Regions from separate parts of the Kineococcus deserti genome, predicted to be linked through region 2. Evidence: riboswitches for the same ligand, from Rfam matches in the RefSeq annotation. Region 2 holds a riboswitch; the other holds the start of a gene.
What was found. A riboswitch is a leader RNA that binds a small molecule or an ion and turns the genes downstream of it on or off. The one in region 2 is predicted to bind cyclic di-AMP.
Positions count from the first base shown of each region.

Region 1: linked by a shared signal. The riboswitch ahead of ACRYR2_RS02265 (C40 family peptidase) and the one ahead of ACRYR2_RS13210 (transglycosylase family protein) in region 2 are both predicted to bind cyclic di-AMP.

Region 1 covers NZ_JBJLSI010000002.1:65,919-74,029, reverse strand. The annotation lists gene ACRYR2_RS02295 (NUDIX hydrolase) at 1-283, opposite strand, end outside; gene ACRYR2_RS02290 (hypothetical protein) at 396-1,034, opposite strand; gene ACRYR2_RS02285 (TetR/AcrR family transcriptional regulator) at 1,203-1,817, shown strand; gene ACRYR2_RS02280 (MFS transporter) at 2,329-3,624, shown strand; gene ACRYR2_RS02275 (cryptochrome/photolyase family protein) at 3,628-5,001, opposite strand; gene ACRYR2_RS02270 (metal-dependent transcriptional regulator) at 5,086-5,769, shown strand; cyclic di-AMP (ydaO/yuaA leader) riboswitch at 6,012-6,185, shown strand; gene ACRYR2_RS02265 (C40 family peptidase) at 6,188-7,045, shown strand; gene ACRYR2_RS02260 (HNH endonuclease) at 7,393-7,887, shown strand; gene ACRYR2_RS02255 (ATP-binding cassette domain-containing protein) at 7,997-8,111, shown strand, end outside.
Region 2 covers NZ_JBJLSI010000015.1:41,797-49,907, reverse strand. The annotation lists gene ACRYR2_RS13225 (carbon starvation CstA family protein) at 1-279, opposite strand, end outside; gene ACRYR2_RS13220 (SDR family oxidoreductase) at 398-2,689, shown strand; gene ACRYR2_RS13215 (lysophospholipid acyltransferase family protein) at 2,805-3,569, shown strand; cyclic di-AMP (ydaO/yuaA leader) riboswitch at 3,741-3,901, shown strand; gene ACRYR2_RS13210 (transglycosylase family protein) at 3,901-4,557, shown strand; gene ACRYR2_RS13205 (TrmH family RNA methyltransferase) at 4,780-5,406, opposite strand; gene ACRYR2_RS13200 (ABC transporter permease) at 5,426-6,601, opposite strand; gene ACRYR2_RS13195 (ABC transporter ATP-binding protein) at 6,598-7,488, opposite strand; gene ACRYR2_RS13190 (sulfate/molybdate ABC transporter ATP-binding protein) at 7,539-8,111, opposite strand, start outside.

The sequences.
Region 1 (8,111 bases), on a different contig from region 2:
CGACGCGCTGGCCGGGGGAGCGGTCCGGCCGGCCGAACGTGTAGAGCTGCTCGAGGTAGCTGGGCCGCAGCCCCGTCGTCTCGGCCAGCGTGCGGCGGCCGGCGTCGCTGAGGCTCTCCCGCGTCCGCACCCAGCCGCCGGGCAGGGCCCACTGCCCGGCGAACGGATCACGGGTGCGGCGCACCAGCGGCAGGTGCACCCGGACGTTCCCGGAACCGTCCGGCAACAGGGCGAAGATCACCGTCGACACCGCGACGAGGATCGACTGCTGGGAGGTGATCACGGGGGTTCGGGACCTCGGGAGGAGTAAGGGTGGTTCTGACAGCAACTACGCCGGGCAGGACTCTAGGGCCATCCGGGGGCCGGCCACAAGGACCCCCGCCGGTCCGTGCGGATCAGTTCAGGTGGAAACGACTCCAGACGCCCTCCGCCGCCAGGTCGTCCAGCAGGCTCGCCGCGCCCGGCAGGTGCGGCAGGTGGACGACGCCCGCCGGAACCGTTCCCCGTGCCAGTTCGAGGGCCACCCGCGCCGCCACGGCCGCCGTGGCCCGCGACTGCTGCCGACCCGTCACCGCGAACGCCGCGTGCCGCACCCCCGCGCCGACGGGGAACGTGCTCCCCGCGGGCCGGGGGGCGGACCAGGCGTCGGCGCGGACGGTGAAGCGGTCGCTGCCCAGGTGCACGCCGGTCAGGGCGCGGGACAGGGCGGCGCGCAGGGGTTCGGCGTCGCGCCACGGGGTGTGCCGCAGCAGACCCACCGCCCGCAGCGCGAGCGTGGCCGGCGCGGAGTCCAGGGTCAGCCGGCTGGTCACCTCGGCGCCGAGGGCCGCGGCGACGACCGGGGCGTCGCCGAACGGGAACGGCGACGCCCGGCGGGCACGGACCCCCTCCGGGCCGGGCAGGTGGACGGTGACCGCGGGGGCGGTGGGGGCGCCGTCCAGCAACGAGTCGACCGTCCAGCGGACCGCGGCGGGGCCGTGCCGCTCGGCGGCGCCGAGCGCGACCGTGATCGCGACGTGCGCCGCACCGCCCACGGCGTCCGAGGCCGAGCCTGGCCGCCCGCTCCCGCAGGGACCCCTCGCGACGGCCGACGAGGACCAGTTCGTCACCCACCTGCGGGGCGAGCAGTTCCGACACGTTCGACCCCACGGCGCCCGAGGCGCCCAGCACCAAGATCACTGTAGTGACACTGCAGTGGAAGTGTGCCGACCCGAGCCGAGAAGACCCGCGCCACCCGCCGTCGGATGGTGGACGCCGCCGCCGCGCTGTTCGCCGAGCGCGGGTACGTCGCCACCAGCGTCCGGGAGGTCGCCCGCCGCGCCGGGGTGGGCGAGCAGACCGTCCACGCCACCTCCGGCACCAAGGTCGCGGTGCTCGCCGAGGTGCTCGACGTGGCCGTCGCCGGCGACGACGACCCGGTGCCCACGCTGGAACGTCCCTGGGCGCTCGCGGTGGTGGCCGAACCCGACCCGCACCGGCAGCTGCGGCGGCAGGCCGAGGGCGCGGCGGAGGTGCTGACCCGGGTGGCCGGCCCGCTCGCCGTCCTGCGCGCCGCGGCCGACGCCGACCCGGCGGCGGGTGTGTTGCTGACCCGCAACGCGGCCCAGCAGCGCACGGTGCAGGCGACGTTCCTGGACGCCCTGTCCCGCAAGGCTCCGCTGCGCCGGGAACCGGACCGCGCCGTCGACGTGGCCACGACCGTGCTGTCCGACCTGGCCTGGCGGTGCCTGGTCACCGACGCCGGCTGGAGCCGGCAGGAGTGGGTCGACCTGGCCGCCCGGACGCTGGCCTGCGACCTGCTCGGGAATTCGGGGTGACAACTCCCGAGCACCGGACGTACCGTCGGAGGACACGGGAGAGGAGGTGGTCCGGAACATGGTTCTTCATCGGACGCGTGAGGTGGCTGCCCGCTAGCAGCTGCGTGCTGGACGCGGACCGCTCTGGTCGCCCCGCGCAGCGCGGCGAATCCACGGCAGTCACCGGGTCCCCGGGCGCCGGTCTGTCCAACCGGCCCACGACGACGACCACTGAGGCCGTCGACCGTGGAAGTGCCCGGGGACTTCTCCGTTCCCGGGGGATCCGCGCGACCGCGCCTCGCCCCACCCCGCTGCCGCCCGCGCCTGCGCGCGGTGACGTCGGACGCGATCACCGCGCACGCGGTGACATCGCGCGCAAACCTCTACCGCGGGGAGCCTGCGCGCGCGGTGACGTCGGACGCGATCACCGCGCACGCGGTGACATCGCGCGCAAACCCCGCGCAGCGGCCCGACCCGGCACTTCCCGGTTCCCGGTCCAGGTTTCCCCGGGCCACCACCTATCCTGACCGGCGTGACACCACCGCCCGACCCGGTTCGGCCCCGTCGGCGGTTCCTCGCCGACACCACCCCGCTGCGCGAGGTTCCCGCGTTCCGCTGGTTGTGGATCGGGCAGTCGCTGGCGGGGATCGGGACGCAGCTGACCGTCGTCACGGTCGGCCTGCAGGTCTACGACCTCACGTCGTCGACGTTCGCCGTCGGCCTCGTCGGGATCTTCGCGCTCGTCCCGCTGGTCGGGCTCGGCCTGTACGGCGGCTCGCTGGTCGACGTGCACGACCGGCGGCGGGTGGCGCTCGTCGCCTCGCTCGTGCTGTGGGTCCTGGCGATCGCGATCGCCGCGCAGGCCTGGCTGCACCTGGGGTCGGTGGGCCTGCTCTACGCCCTCGTCGCCCTGCAGAGCGCCGCCTTCGCGGTGAACAACCCCGCGCGCTCGGCCATCGTCCCGGGCATCGTCCCCCGCGAACTGCTGCCGGCGGCCAACGCGTTGTCCGGCACGACGAACGCCATCGCCCTGACGGTCGGGCCGCTGCTGGCGGGGTTCCTGGTCGGGGGCTGGGGTTTCCAGGCCGCCTACACCGTCGACGCGGTGACCTTCGTCGCGGCGCTGGTCGGCGTGCACAAGCTGCCGCCCATGCCGCCGGACCGGGCCGCCGGCGCGCACCGCGCGGGGCTGTGGTCGGTGCTGGAGGGCATCCGCTTCCTCGGGACGCGGCCGAACATCCGGATGACGTTCCTGGCCGACCTGTGCGCCATGGTGTTCGCGATGCCGCGCGTGCTGTACCCCGCGGTCGCCGCGGCCGAACTCGGTGGCGGCGCCCGGACGGTCGGCGTCCTCGGAGCGGGTTTCGCCGCCGGCTCGGTGCTGGCCGGGTTGTTCTCCGGGCCCCTGGGGGCGGTGCGCCGCCAGGGAGCGGTGGTCGTCGGGTGCATCAGCGTCTACGGGGCCGCCGTCGCGGGTTTCGGTGTCGTCCTGGTCGTGGCGCCGGACGGGGCGGACTGGAAGCTGTGGCTGTGCGTGCTGCTGCTGGCCGTCTCCGGCGCGGCCGACGCCGTCAGCTCGATCTTCCGCGGCACGATCCTGCAGGTCGCCACCCCCGACGCGCTGCGCGGACGGCTGCAGGGGGTGTTCATCGTCGTCGTCGCCGGCGGCCCCCGGCTCGGGGACGTGGTCCTGGGGTCGACGGCCTCGGGCGTCGGGGAGGGGTTCGCGGCGCTGGCCGGGGGTGCGGCCTGCGTGGTCGCGGTCCTGGCGCTGGCCCGCTGGCAACGCCGGTTCGTGCACTACGACGCGCGGAACCCCACGCCCTGAGGGTCAGCCCCTGACCCGGGCGTAGTCGTCCAGGGCCACGCGCCGTTCGTGGGCGTGGTCGACGATGCGCTCGGGGTACCCGTGGTCGTACCCGTCGGCCGCGTCCCACGGCGTGTGGACGAGCTTGCCGGGCAGGTGCCGCAGTTCGGGGACGTAGCGCCGGACGTAGTCGCCCTCGGGGTCGAACTTCTGGCCCTGGGTGACCGGGTTGAACACCCGGAAGAACGGCGAGGCGTCCGTGCCCGACCCCGCGACCCACTGCCAGCCGTGCATGTTGCTGGCCAGGTCGGCGTCGCGCAGCCGGTGCATGAACTCCCGGCCGCCGTGCTGCCACTCCACGTGCAGGTCCTTGACCAGGAAGCTGGCCACGATCATCCGCACGCGGTTGTGCACCCAGCCGACGGCGCGCAGCTGGCGCATGCCGGCGTCGACGATCGGGAAACCCGTCCGCCCTTCGGCCCAGGCGGTGAAGTCCTCACCGGGTTGCCGGTACTGCAGACCCGCCAGCTGCGGTTTGTAGTACTGCCGGGCGCTGTCGGGGCGGTTCCACAGGACGTCGGCGTAGAAGTCGCGCCAGCACAGTTCGGTGCGGTACGTCTGCGCGCCCCGTGACGTCCGGCGGCGCAGGTCGGCCAGCAGGGTCCGCGGGTGCAGTTCGCCCCACTTCAGGGCGTGCGAGAGCTGGGAGGTCCCGTCGCGGTCGGGACGGTTGCGCTCCTCGTCGTAGTCGGCCAGACCGTGCTCGAGGAAGTCGTGCCAGCGTTCGTGCGCCGCCTCCTCGCCGGCCTCGGGCAGTGCCAGGTCGCCCAGGTCGGGTTCGGCGAGCCAGTGCGCACCGCCGACGCCCTCGCCCTCGCCGATCCACCGCACCGTCCCGGGGTCCCCGGCCGGGTCGGGCCAGCCGTGCTCGTGCCAGGCCCGGGAGAAGGGCGTGAACACCTGGAACGGCGAACCCGATCCGGTGAGCAGCGTGCCGGGTCCGATGGCGTACGGGGTGCCGGTCCGCACCAGCTCACGGCCGTACCCGGCCAGAGCCTGCTCGACCTGCTCGTCGCGGCGGCGGCCGTACGGCCCGGCGTCGGCGCTGACGTGCACCCGGCGGGCCCCGACCCGCTCGGCCACCCGGTCCACGACGTGCGCGGGGTCGCCGTGCTCGACGACGAGCGTGCCGCCGAGGTCGGCGTCCAGCGCCCGCAGCGAGCGCAGCAGGTAGGCGCGGCGCACGTCCCCCGACGGCCCCCACAGCGCCGGGTCGAGGACGAACAGCGGCAGGACCTCGCCGTCGGCGACCGCGGCCAGCAGCGCCGGGTGGTCCCCGAGCCGCAGGTCCCGGCGGAACCACAGGACGCTCGTCCGTCTCCTCGCACTCCCGGCCACCTGGCGGACGCTAGCCGCGGGAGGGGGGTGCCGCGATCGGGACAGGGGTGCGACCACCACCGCAGATGCCGGATGATGGGCACCGTGAGCGATCTCATCGACACCACCGAGATGTACCTCAAGACGGTCTTCGAACTGGAAGAGGAAGGCATCGTGCCGATGCGCGCTCGCATCGCCGAGCGGCTGCACCACTCGGGGCCCACCGTGTCCCAGACGGTCGCCCGCATGGAACGCGACGGCCTGCTGCACGTCGGCACCGACCGCCGGCTCGAGCTGACCGAGGCGGGCATGGCCAAGGCCATGCGCGTCATGCGCAAGCACCGGCTGACCGAGCGTCTGCTGACCGACGTCATCGGCCTGGAGTGGAGCCTGGTGCACGAGGAGGCCTGCCGCTGGGAGCACGTGGTCTCCGAGGAGGTCGAGAAGCGGCTCGTGGCCATCCTGGACCACCCGCACTTCGACCCGTACGGCAACCCGATCCCCGGGCTGCTGGAGCTGGGCGAGGACGGCGCCTCCGAGGAGTTCCGCGCCGGTGTGCAGCCGCTGACGACCTCGGCCGTCGAGGGGCGTCCCGTCGTGGTCCGCCGGCTGGGGGAGCCGCTGCAGACGGACGTCTCGCTGCTGGCGAGGTTCCACAGCGCCGGGCTGGTGCCCGGGGTGGAGGTCGTGGCCAAGTCCTCCGCCGCCGGTGTCGAGGTCGTGATCGGCGACACCGTCGTGGACCTCACGACCGCCGAGGCGTCACACATCTTCGTCGCGCTGGGCTGAGATCAGCCGGTCGGCCCCCTCGCGCGACGCGGCGTGAGGGGTCTTCCCTCGTCCGGCTCTCACCGAGATCGGCGCTGCGTGCTCGATCGTGACTCTGTGTTAATCATCGACCACCGCTCGTCACCGCCCCGGCACCTGTTCGTCACCGGGCCGTGACATCCGCGCCACAGTCGGGTTATGGTCCACCCGCATCCGCGACATCGCACGCGGACGCCCTCGCGCGGACGCCGAGCCCTGCCACCGCGTCGAGGTCCCCGAGACTCGTTCATGGCAGGGGTGGGGGAACCAGGTAGTACGGGCGTCGAACGGTCGAGCAGACCGTCCGAGGTCCTCGGGGTGAAGCCGGCGAGAGCCGGCCGGGCGAAACTCCCGTCCGAACCCGACAGCTCACCTCGCAGGCGTCGGAGAGGCCAACACCTTGACGACTCGCGTCCAGGCGCGCCACCGCGCCGCCGTTCGTTCCCTCACGTCCCTGACCGACCTGTCGAACAGCGTCACCCGATGCGCAGGTGGGGCGGCCCGCACCGGCGCCGTCGTCGCCGCCGCCGGTGGTCTGCTCGTCTCGATCGCCCTGCCCGCCGGTGCCGCGACCGCCGCCGCACCCGCCGCCGTGTCCTCGACCGTCTCCTCCGCGGTCGCCGCCGTCCCCGCCGCGTTCGGCACCACCGCCGTCGGAGTCGTCTCCGCCCCGGCGACCGCCACGACGCTGGCCACCACCTCGACGTTCGCGGCCGCCCCGGCGCCCGCGCCGGTCGTCGTGGCCCCCGTGGTGACGCGGGTGGCGCGCACCGCCGACGCGAACGCCGTCGTCGCCGCCAGCGTGGCCGAGAACGCGGCGGCCGTCCCGGCTCCCGTGGCCGTCCAGGTCGCCGCCGAGGCCCCCGCCCCGGCGCCGGCCCCGGCGCCGGTGGCCTCGCTGGGTTCGCAGATCCTCGCCGTCGCCGACGACTACGCCGGTGTCCCGTACGTGTACGGCGGCACCACCCCCTCCGGGTTCGACTGCTCCGGCTACACCAGCTACGTGTACCGGCAGGTCGGCGTGGAGATCCCGCGCACCTCCAACGCGCAGCTGCAGTCCAGCGCCCGCATCTCGCGCGGCGAGGCCGTCCCCGGCGACCTGGTGTTCTTCACCAACTCCGGTGGCCGCGCCTACCACGTCGGCATCTACGCCGGCGACAACATGATGTGGGATGCGCCGCGGGCCGGGAAGCCCGTGCAGCTGCGGGCCATCTGGTCCGACGCCGTCACCTTCGGCCGGCTGGCCCCCACGGTGTGATCTGAGACCAGCACGACGAGCACGACCCGACCGCCGGTCCCGAGGGTTCCCTCCCCTCGGGGCCGGCGGTTCGTCGTTCCCGGCCGGTCGTGGTCGCGTGGGGTTCACGGGGAAGTTGATGACTCGAACACCTCCTGCGACGTACCCTGCCGTCAACGACGACGGAACCGCGGAGGGCCGATGACCAGGCGTCACCCCGGCACGACCCCCGCGGCACCGCCTGCCCGGCGCGTCGTGGGGCACCACCGTGTGCACCGCCACCATGTGCCCTGCCAGGTGCGCATCGTCGCTCTCAGAGGCGCCTTCCCGGTCCGGGAAGGCGCCTCTCGTCGTCTCAGGAGGTGGATGTGCGCACGCTCGTGCTGAACGCCGGCTACGAACCGCTCGCGGTCGTGTCCTTCCGGAGGGCCCTGGTGCTCGTGCTGTCCGGGAAGGCCTCGGTGGTCCTGGCCGACGCCGATCCGGTGGTGGGAGCGTCGATGAGCCTGGAACGCCCCTCCGTCATCCTGCTGACGCGCTACGTCCGGGTGCCCCGCGGGCAGGTCGTCCCCGTCAGCCGGCGCGGGGTGCTGCGCCGCGACCACCAGCGGTGCGCCTACTGCCGCGGCCACGCCACCACGGTCGACCACGTCCTGCCGCGCAGCCGCCGCGGCCCGGACAGCTGGGAGAACCTCGTCGCCTGCTGCGTGCGGTGCAACAACGCCAAGGGCGACCGCACACCGGAGGAGATGGGCTGGCACCTGCCGTTCCGGCCGGCCGCGCCGCGGGGCGCCTCCTGGGCGGTGCGCGGGGCCGAGCAGCCCGATCCGCGCTGGGACGAGTTCCTGGCCCAGGCGGCCTGAGCCCGCCGCGGGCCGGACGGAAAACCGGAGGCCCGGCGACCCCCTGCCTCGTTAGCGTTCCGGGAGGAACCACCGTCGCGGTGGGACCTCGCGAACGTGAGGAGGGACGGTGACGCGCCCGACGCTGTCCCCCCGGCGCCTCGCCGGCCCCACGAGCACGGCCGCGGTGGTGCTGGGGATCCTCGCCGCCGCCGCCGAGACGGTCGGCACGGTCGTCACCGGCC
Region 2 (8,111 bases):
CTCGTACCGCTCCGCGGGCGTCGCGCGGCGGTCGTCGGCGCGCAGCACCCGGTAGGTGACGAAGCGCGAGTAGAACCGGTACCCGATGGCGTAGGACGCCAGGGCGGCGAACAGGACCCACAGGGCGTTGACCGACTCCCCGCGCGCCAGGGCCAGCACGGTCCAGCAGACGGCTCCCACGACGGCGACGGCGGTCCACACCACCACCGACCGGACCGACGGCCTGCCCCGCCGTGTTCGTCGGCCGGTCTCGGGAGCAGTTGACGACGTTCGGCTCACGTTCCGCCTCCTCGCGGTCGAGCTGTGCGACTGCTGTGCAGCCTCGCACACGACGGCTCCGGCCGGTCACCGTGACGAGGCGCACGGGCGGGGTGCGCATCCGTGGCAGGATTCGCGCGTGCGATTGGCTCAGCAGCTCGACGGCAAGCGGTTCCTCCTGACCGGGGTGACGGGCTTCATCGGCGAGGCGCTGATGCAGCGTCTGCTCGTCGACCTGCCCGGGACCTCCGTGGTGGCCCTCGTCCGTCCCAAGCCCGGCCAGTCCGGTGAGGACCGGCTGCGCTCGGTGCTGCGCAAGCCGATCTTCCGGGCCGCCGGCGAGGCCGACGACCTGCTGAAGACGCGCGTCGAGGCCCTCGAGGGTGACCTGTCGAGCGTGCCCGAGCTGCCGTCCGACCTCGACGTGGTCGTGCACTGCGCGGGCGACGTGTCCTTCGACCCGCTCATCCAGGACGCCTTCACGACGAACGTCGTGGGCACCCGGTCGCTGGTCGAGCGGGTCCTGGACGCCAACGAGCGCGGCCACGGGGCGATCCACTACGTCCACGTCTCCACCGCCTACGTCGGCGGCCGCCGCCGGGGCGCGGTCCCCGAGCGGGCCGTGGAGCACCAGGTGGACTGGCGCACCGAGACCGAGGCGGGCCTGCGGCTGGCCGCGCGCATCGAGGAGGACTCGCGGCTGGAACCCCGCCTGAAGGAGTTCCTGCGCGCCGCCGAGCGCGACCACGGCCGCGCCGGGCCGCTGAGCGTGGCCGCCGGCGCCGAGGAGCGCCGCGTGAAGTGGGTCGCCGCCCAGCAGAAGGCCGCCGGCCTGGAGCGGGCGCGCACGCTGGGCTGGACCGACTGCTACACCTTCACCAAGTCGATGGGCGAGCGCCTCGTCGAGGAGCTGGCCGCTCCCGTCGTCCCCACGACGATCCTGCGCCCGAGCATCGTCGAGTCGGCCGTGAAGCACCCCCACCCGGGGTGGATCGAGGGCTTCAAGATGGCCGAGCCGATCATCCTGGCCTACGGCCGCGGCGAGCTCACCGAGTTCCCGGCCGCGCCGGACTCCGTCATCGACGTCGTGCCGATCGACCACGTCGTCAACGCCATCCTCACCGCGTCCGCGACGCCGCCGCCGCTGTCGCAGCCGGCGTACTACCACGTGAGCTCCGGCAGCCGGAACCCGCTGACCTTCCGGGACGTGTACGAGTTCATCCGCGAGTACTTCACGGAGAACCCCTTCGACTCCTCCCCCGCCGTCATGCCGACGTGGGACTTCCCCGGCGGCCGGGCCGTGGAGCGCAAGGTGCGGGCCGGGGAGGTGCTGACCAACGCCGGCGACCGGCTGCTGGCGCTGGCCCCGCGCTCGAAGCGGGTGCGCGAGGTGTCCCGCAAGCTGGACGGTTCCCGCCGCCAGATCGAGTTCGCCCGCCGCTACATGGACCTGTACAAGGCCTACACCGAGGCCGAGCTGCGGTTCGTCGACGACAAGACCCTCGCCCTGCACCGCTCCCTGGACCCGCAGGACGTCGAGCTGTTCGGCTTCGACACCTCGACGGTGGACTGGCGGCACTACTGGCTGGACAGCCACTGCCCCAGCGTCACCACCCAGATGCGCAAGTACGAGGAGATCCGCCGGCGGCGCAAGCAGGCCGAGGCGACCGGACCCCGTGAGCTGCAGCCCGTCGCCGACGGGGCGGCCCCCGTCCTGGCCGTCTTCGACCTGGCCGGGACGTTGCTGCCGGGCACCGTCGTCGACTCCTACCTGACGCTGCGGCTGTCGGCGCTGGACGCCCCGGCCCGCATCGCCGAGTTCGGGCGGGTCATGCGGCACCTGCCGGGCTGGATCGCGGCCGAGCGCCGTGACCGCGGCAGCTTCCTGCGCTCGCTGTTCCGCGGGTACGCCGGGGTGGACCTGGACGCGCTGGAGACCTACGTCGACGACGTCTTCGCGCCCGGCTTCCTGCAGCAGGTCTCCTCCGACGCCCTGCGGCGCATCCAGGCCCACCGCGACGCCGGTCACCGCACGATCCTCATGACCGGCGACGTCCGGCAGGTCACCCGCCCGCTGGCCGGGCTGTTCGACGAGGTCGTGTGCACCGAGCTGGACGAGGAGCGCGTCGACGGGCAGCGCCAGGCCAACGGCTTCCTGACCTCCCCGCCGCTGGTCGGCGAGGCCCGCGCGGCGTGGCTGCGCCGGTACGCCGAGGTCGAGGGGGCCGACCTGTCGGCCAGCTACGCCTACGCCGACTCCCACGTGGACCTGCCGCTGCTGAAGACCGTGGGCAACCCGACCGCCGTCTCGCCCGACGTCCCGCTGTTCCGGGTCGCCCGGGCCTCGCGCTGGCCGGTGGCGGACTGGGCGGCCTCCTCGCCCACCCGCCGCCTGCGCGTCCCGCAGCAGGTGCTGGCGGGCACCGACTGAGGCGCGGCGTCGCGGTGCGGACGGCTCCGGTCGGGCGCGGGCGTGGCAGGATGCGTGGTGTGAACTCCACACCGTCGAGCAGTCGCTGCGGACCGCCGGTGTCGAGGACCGAAGGATGGCGAGGCTGATGGGCATCCCCCGAGCGAGCCGGATCGTGCGCGCACTTCCGTTGCTGCGCAAGCGTTCGGGTGTCGGCGCACCGGAACCCGAGGAGGGCAGCCGGTCGGTCCACCGCAACGACTGGGTGCGGTCGGCACCGGCGACCCTCGTGCGGTCGGGGCTGCAGCGGGCGCTCATGGCGCCCGTGCTGCGCTCGAAGCTGTCCATCCACGTGCAGGGCGCCGAGGTGCTCGACCGGCTCGGGACGGCGGCCATCCTGGTCGCCAACCACTCCTCGCACCTGGACGCACCGGTGATCCTGGAGGCCCTCGGGCCGCGCCGGCGCCGTCGGGTCGCGATCGCCGCGGCCGCGGACTACTTCTTCGACGTGTGGTGGCGGGCGGCTCCCTCGGGCCTGGTCATCGGGACCTACCCCCTGGAACGTCGTGGCGGCCGGGGTCCGAACTCCTCGGCGAAGCTGCTGCAGGACGGCTGGAGCCTGGTGATCTTCGCCGAGGGCGGCCGCAGCTACACCGGCGAGATGCGCCCGTTCAAGAAGGGTGCGGCCTACCTCGCCCTCGAGGCCGGAGTGCCGGTCGTGCCCATCGCGCTGCGCGGCACCTTCGACGCCATGCCCCCGAAGCAGAACTGGCCCTCGAAGGGCCGCCAGCCGATCTCGGTGACCTTCGGTGAGCCCCTGTACGGGCGCGCGGGTGAACGCGCGGGGGACTTCACGCCGCGCATCGAGGAAGCCGTCGCGAAGCTGCTCGCCAACAGCTGACCACCGGCTCACCCTGTGAACTGCATCACACGGTCGGGCGTGCGCCCAGCCTGAGCACGGGGTTTCGGGTCACGATCCGGTCGCGAGACGGTGTACGGGAGGCCCCCGGCTTGTTACGGTCGGTCCGTCCCTGAGCCCGTTCGGGGACACGGCCGCGGAACGCCGAGTCCTGCCCACCGCGCGCCGGAAGCAGAACACGTGGGTAGGAGCGGGGGACCCAAGGTTCCTCGGACGACCACGGTCGTCCTCGGGGTGAAGCCGCGTCCGCGCGGCCGGGTCAACCTTCGATCCGAACCCGACAGCTGACCTCGCAGGCGTTGGAGGTCGACCCATGTCTGCGATCCGTCGCGCCACCGCGCGCCCCCGTGCCCTCTCGAACCGGTCCACGTTCCTCCGCCGCGGCCTGCTCGCGTCCGCCGCGGCCGGCGCCGCCGGCGCCGCGATCCTGGGCCCCGTCTCCAGCGCCTCCGCCGCTCCCGTGGAGCAGTGGGACCGCCTCGCCCAGTGCGAGGCCAGCGGCAACTGGCACATCAACACCGGCAACGGCTACTACGGCGGGCTGCAGTTCAGCTCGAGCACCTGGACGGGCTTCAACGGCGGGCAGTACGCCCCCCGCGCCGACCTGGCCACCCGCGAGCAGCAGATCGTCGTCGCCGAGCGCGTGCTCGCGCGGCAGGGCTGGGGCGCCTGGCCCTCCTGCTCGCGCAAGCTCGGCCTGAACGGCGCCGCCGACCCGGTCGGCCAGGAGCAGGCCCTGCTCAACCCGGCCCCGGCCCCGGCGCCCGCCCCGGCTCCGGTTGCCGTGGTCGAGTCGGCCCCGGCGCCCGCGGTGCGCACCCACACCGTCGCCCCCGGCGACACCCTGTACCGCATCGCCGTCAACAACGGCGTCGCGGGCGGCTACGCCGCGGTGTGGAACGCCAACCGCGCCCTCATCGGCGACAACCCGGCCGCCATCCACGTCGGCCAGGTGCTCGTCCTCCCCTGACGGAGGCCTGCTGACCAGAACGCTGCACCAGCTCCCCGATCCGGGCCGTTCCGAGGCCGTCAGGGTGAGCTGGTGCAGCGTTCTGGTCACGACGCCGAGCCGACGACGCGCCCTGTCCCGGGGACGAGGCGCACCGGCCCGCGACAGGTCCCGCCTCGTGGGACCTCCGTGACGCACGGCGTGGTCGGCGGTGCCGACCACTGAGGTCGCCCACAGGCCTGCCTACGGCCGCTGGCCGAAGACGTGGCGGCGGACCCAGGCGTGCTGGGCGATCGCGGCCGCGGCGCCGACGTTGATCGAGCGGGTCGAGCCGAACTGGGCGATGGCGAGCACGTCGACGCAGTGGGCGACGGCCGCCTCGGTCAGACCGGGCCCCTCCTGGCCGAAGAGCATCACGCACTCGCGCGGCAGGTCGTAGGTCTCCAGCGGCACCGACCCCTCGACGTTGTCGATGCCGACGATCGGCAGGTCCCGGTCCGCGGCCCAGGCCGCCAGCGCCGCCACGTCGGTGTGGTGGTGGACGGACAGGTACCGGTCGGTGACCATGGCGCCGCGCCGGTTCCAGCGCTTGAAGCCCACGACGTGGGCGCCGGCGGCGTTCACGGCGTTCGCGGTGCGCACGACCGAGCCGATGTTCGCGTCGTGCTGCCAGTTCTCCACCGCGACGTGCAGCGGGTTCCGGCGGGTGTCCAGGTCGGCCACGATCGCGGCGTTCGACCAGTAGCGGTACTCGTCGACGACGTTGCGGCGGTCGCCGTCGCGCAGCAGTTCCGGGTCGTACCGCGGGTCGTCGGGCCAGGCCCCCTCCCAGGGACCCACCCCGACGACCCGTCGTTCCAGCTCAGTCACCCGGACATCGTCCCAGGTGTCAGGCGGCCTTCTTCCACGCCGACCGGAACCCCAGCGACCGGCCCGTCTGCAGCAGGCTGTTCTCGTACAGCCGCCGCGCGACCGCGACGAACAGCAGGGCCGTCACGGCGATGACCGCCAGCGACAGCAACGGTTCCCACAGCGCGACGTCGCCCTGGACGACCCGCTTGGGCATGACCATGGGCGAGGACAACGGCACGTAGCTCAGGACGGTCTGCAACGTCCCGGGCTCGTTGACGACGAAGGAGGCGAAGAACGGCAGCATCACGAACATCTGCACGGGGGTGGCGGTGGACTGCAGGTCCTCCAGCCGGCTGGCCATGGCCCCGGCCGCCGCCCACAGGCACGACAGCATCGCGAACCCGAGGACGAAGAACACCAGGAACCACACGGCGGCGCTCGGAATGCCCGGGATGGACTCCAGCAGATCCGGTTGCGCGACGGCGAGGGCCGCCAGGCCCGCCGCGACGAGCAGCAGGATCTGCGCGAACGCGAGGATCCCGTTGCCGAGGATCTTGCCGATCAGCAGCTGCCGCACCGGAACCGTCGTCACGAGCAGCTCGATGACGCGGGTCTGCTTCTCCTGCACCACGCTCTGGGCGATCGAGTACCCGAAGATGACGACGATCTGGAAGAACAGGACCGCGAACGCGAGCCCGAGCAGGTAGACCATGAACGGGTCGACGGCATCGGGGTCCAGCAGCACGGTCGCCGGCGGCGGCAGCGACAGGACCCGTTCGACGTCGGCGCGGTCGACGCCCACGGCCTCGAACCCGGCGACGGTCTGGGCGGCGCCGACGCGGGCCGACAGGATCGCGGACAGGGTGTCCGGAACGGTGCGGTCCCCCACGATCGTCGTCCCCGTCTCACCGACCAGGACCGCCGCGTCGACGTCCTCGGAGCGGACGGCCGCCTCGGCGGCGGCCTGGTCGGCCACCTCCCGCAGGGCGACCCGTTCGTCGGGGTCCTCCCCCGGCAACGCCGTCTCGACGAGTGCGCGCGAGTCGCTCGTCACCGCGACGTCGTAGTCGTCGGTCCCACCGGACAGCACCCCCGGCAGCACGGCCGCGGCCGCCACGATGACGAACAGCAGGACGGTGGAGAAGATGAACCCCTTGTCCCGCAACCGTTCGGTCATCTCGCGCTGGGCGACGATCCACCACTGGCCCTTCACCGGGACACCTCCTGGAACAGTTCGGACAACGTGGGCAGCACGGGCCCGAAGGCCCGGACGGGCCCGCGGCGCAGTGCTTCGGCGAGGATCTTCTGGTCCAGGTCGCCCGCTCCGTCGGGCAGTTCCAGGACGACACCGCCGGCGCGGCGGTCGACCAGCCGCACGCCGGCGATGTCGCGCACCCAGTCCAGGTCGGCGTCGGCGACGAGTTCGTACCGCGAGCCTCCGCGGGCGCGGCGCAGCTTGTCCGGCTCGCCGGAGGCGACGACCCGCCCGCCGTGCAGGATGACCAGTTCGTCGCAGAGCCGGTCGACGAGGTCGAGCTGGTGGCTGGAGAACAGCACGCCCACGCCCGCGGCCGTCTTCTCCCGCAGCAGCTCCGCCATGGCGTCGACGGCCAGCGGGTCGAGCCCGGAGAACGGTTCGTCGAGGACGAGGAGTTCGGGGTCGTGGACGAGGGAGGCCGCGACCTGCACGCGCTGCTGGTTCCCCAGGGACAGCGATTCCAGCTTGTCGCCGGAGCGGTCGCCCAGGCCCAGCCGGTCCAGGAGGTCCTGCCCGCGCTCGGTGGCGACCCCGCGGTCGACGCCGTGCAGGCGGGCCAGGAACACGAGCTGCTCCAGGATCCGGCCCTTGGGGTACAGGCCGCGTTCCTCGGGCATGTAGCCGAACCGCCGGCGCAGGGCCAGGTCGGGCACCTGCCCGCGGAACGTCACCGTTCCGGAGTCGGCGGCGAGGACGCCCAGGGCGATCCGCATCGTGGTGGTCTTCCCGGCACCGTTCGCGCCGACGAAGCCGACCATGCGTCCGTCGGGGACGCTGAGGCTGACGTCGTCGAGCGCGAGACGGTCCCCGAACCTGCGGGTGATCGAGTCGAGGACTAGCACCCGGCGAACCTATGCGCGCGCTGGGAGGGAGCGCGTCCGCCGAAGGTCGCTCAGCCGAACGTCGAAGAGGTCGGGTGGACCCGCACGGCCGTCGCCTTGACGGCCAGGTGGACGGTGGCGCCGGGGGTCAGGTCCAGCTCGGCGGCCGCGCCGACGGTGATGTCCGCCAGGACGTCGGTGGCGGGCAGCGCGTCCGGGCGGGCGCGCACCCGCAGGACGTCGCCGTGCGGGGTGACGTCGACGACGGTGGCGGCCCAGCGGTTGCGCGGGCTGCCCCCGGGGTCGCGCGCGTGCACGGCCACCGCGGAGGGGCTGAACAGGGCCACGCCGCGTTCCCCCGGGGCACCGTCGACGACCCCGGCGACCGTGGTCCCGTCGGCGGTCCGCAGACCGTCGGCGGTGATCTGCCCAGGCAGCAGCACCAGCCCGGCCAGCTGCGCCCCGAACGCGCTGCGCGGAGCCGACAGCACCTGGCGCACCGGCCCGCGTTCGGCGATCCGGCCGGACTCCAGGACGACGACCTCGTCGGCCAGGGCGAGGGCGTCGAGCGGGTCGTGGGTGACCAGGACGGCCGACCGGCCGCGCAGCACGCGGCGCAGGACCTGCCGGACCTCCGGGGCGGC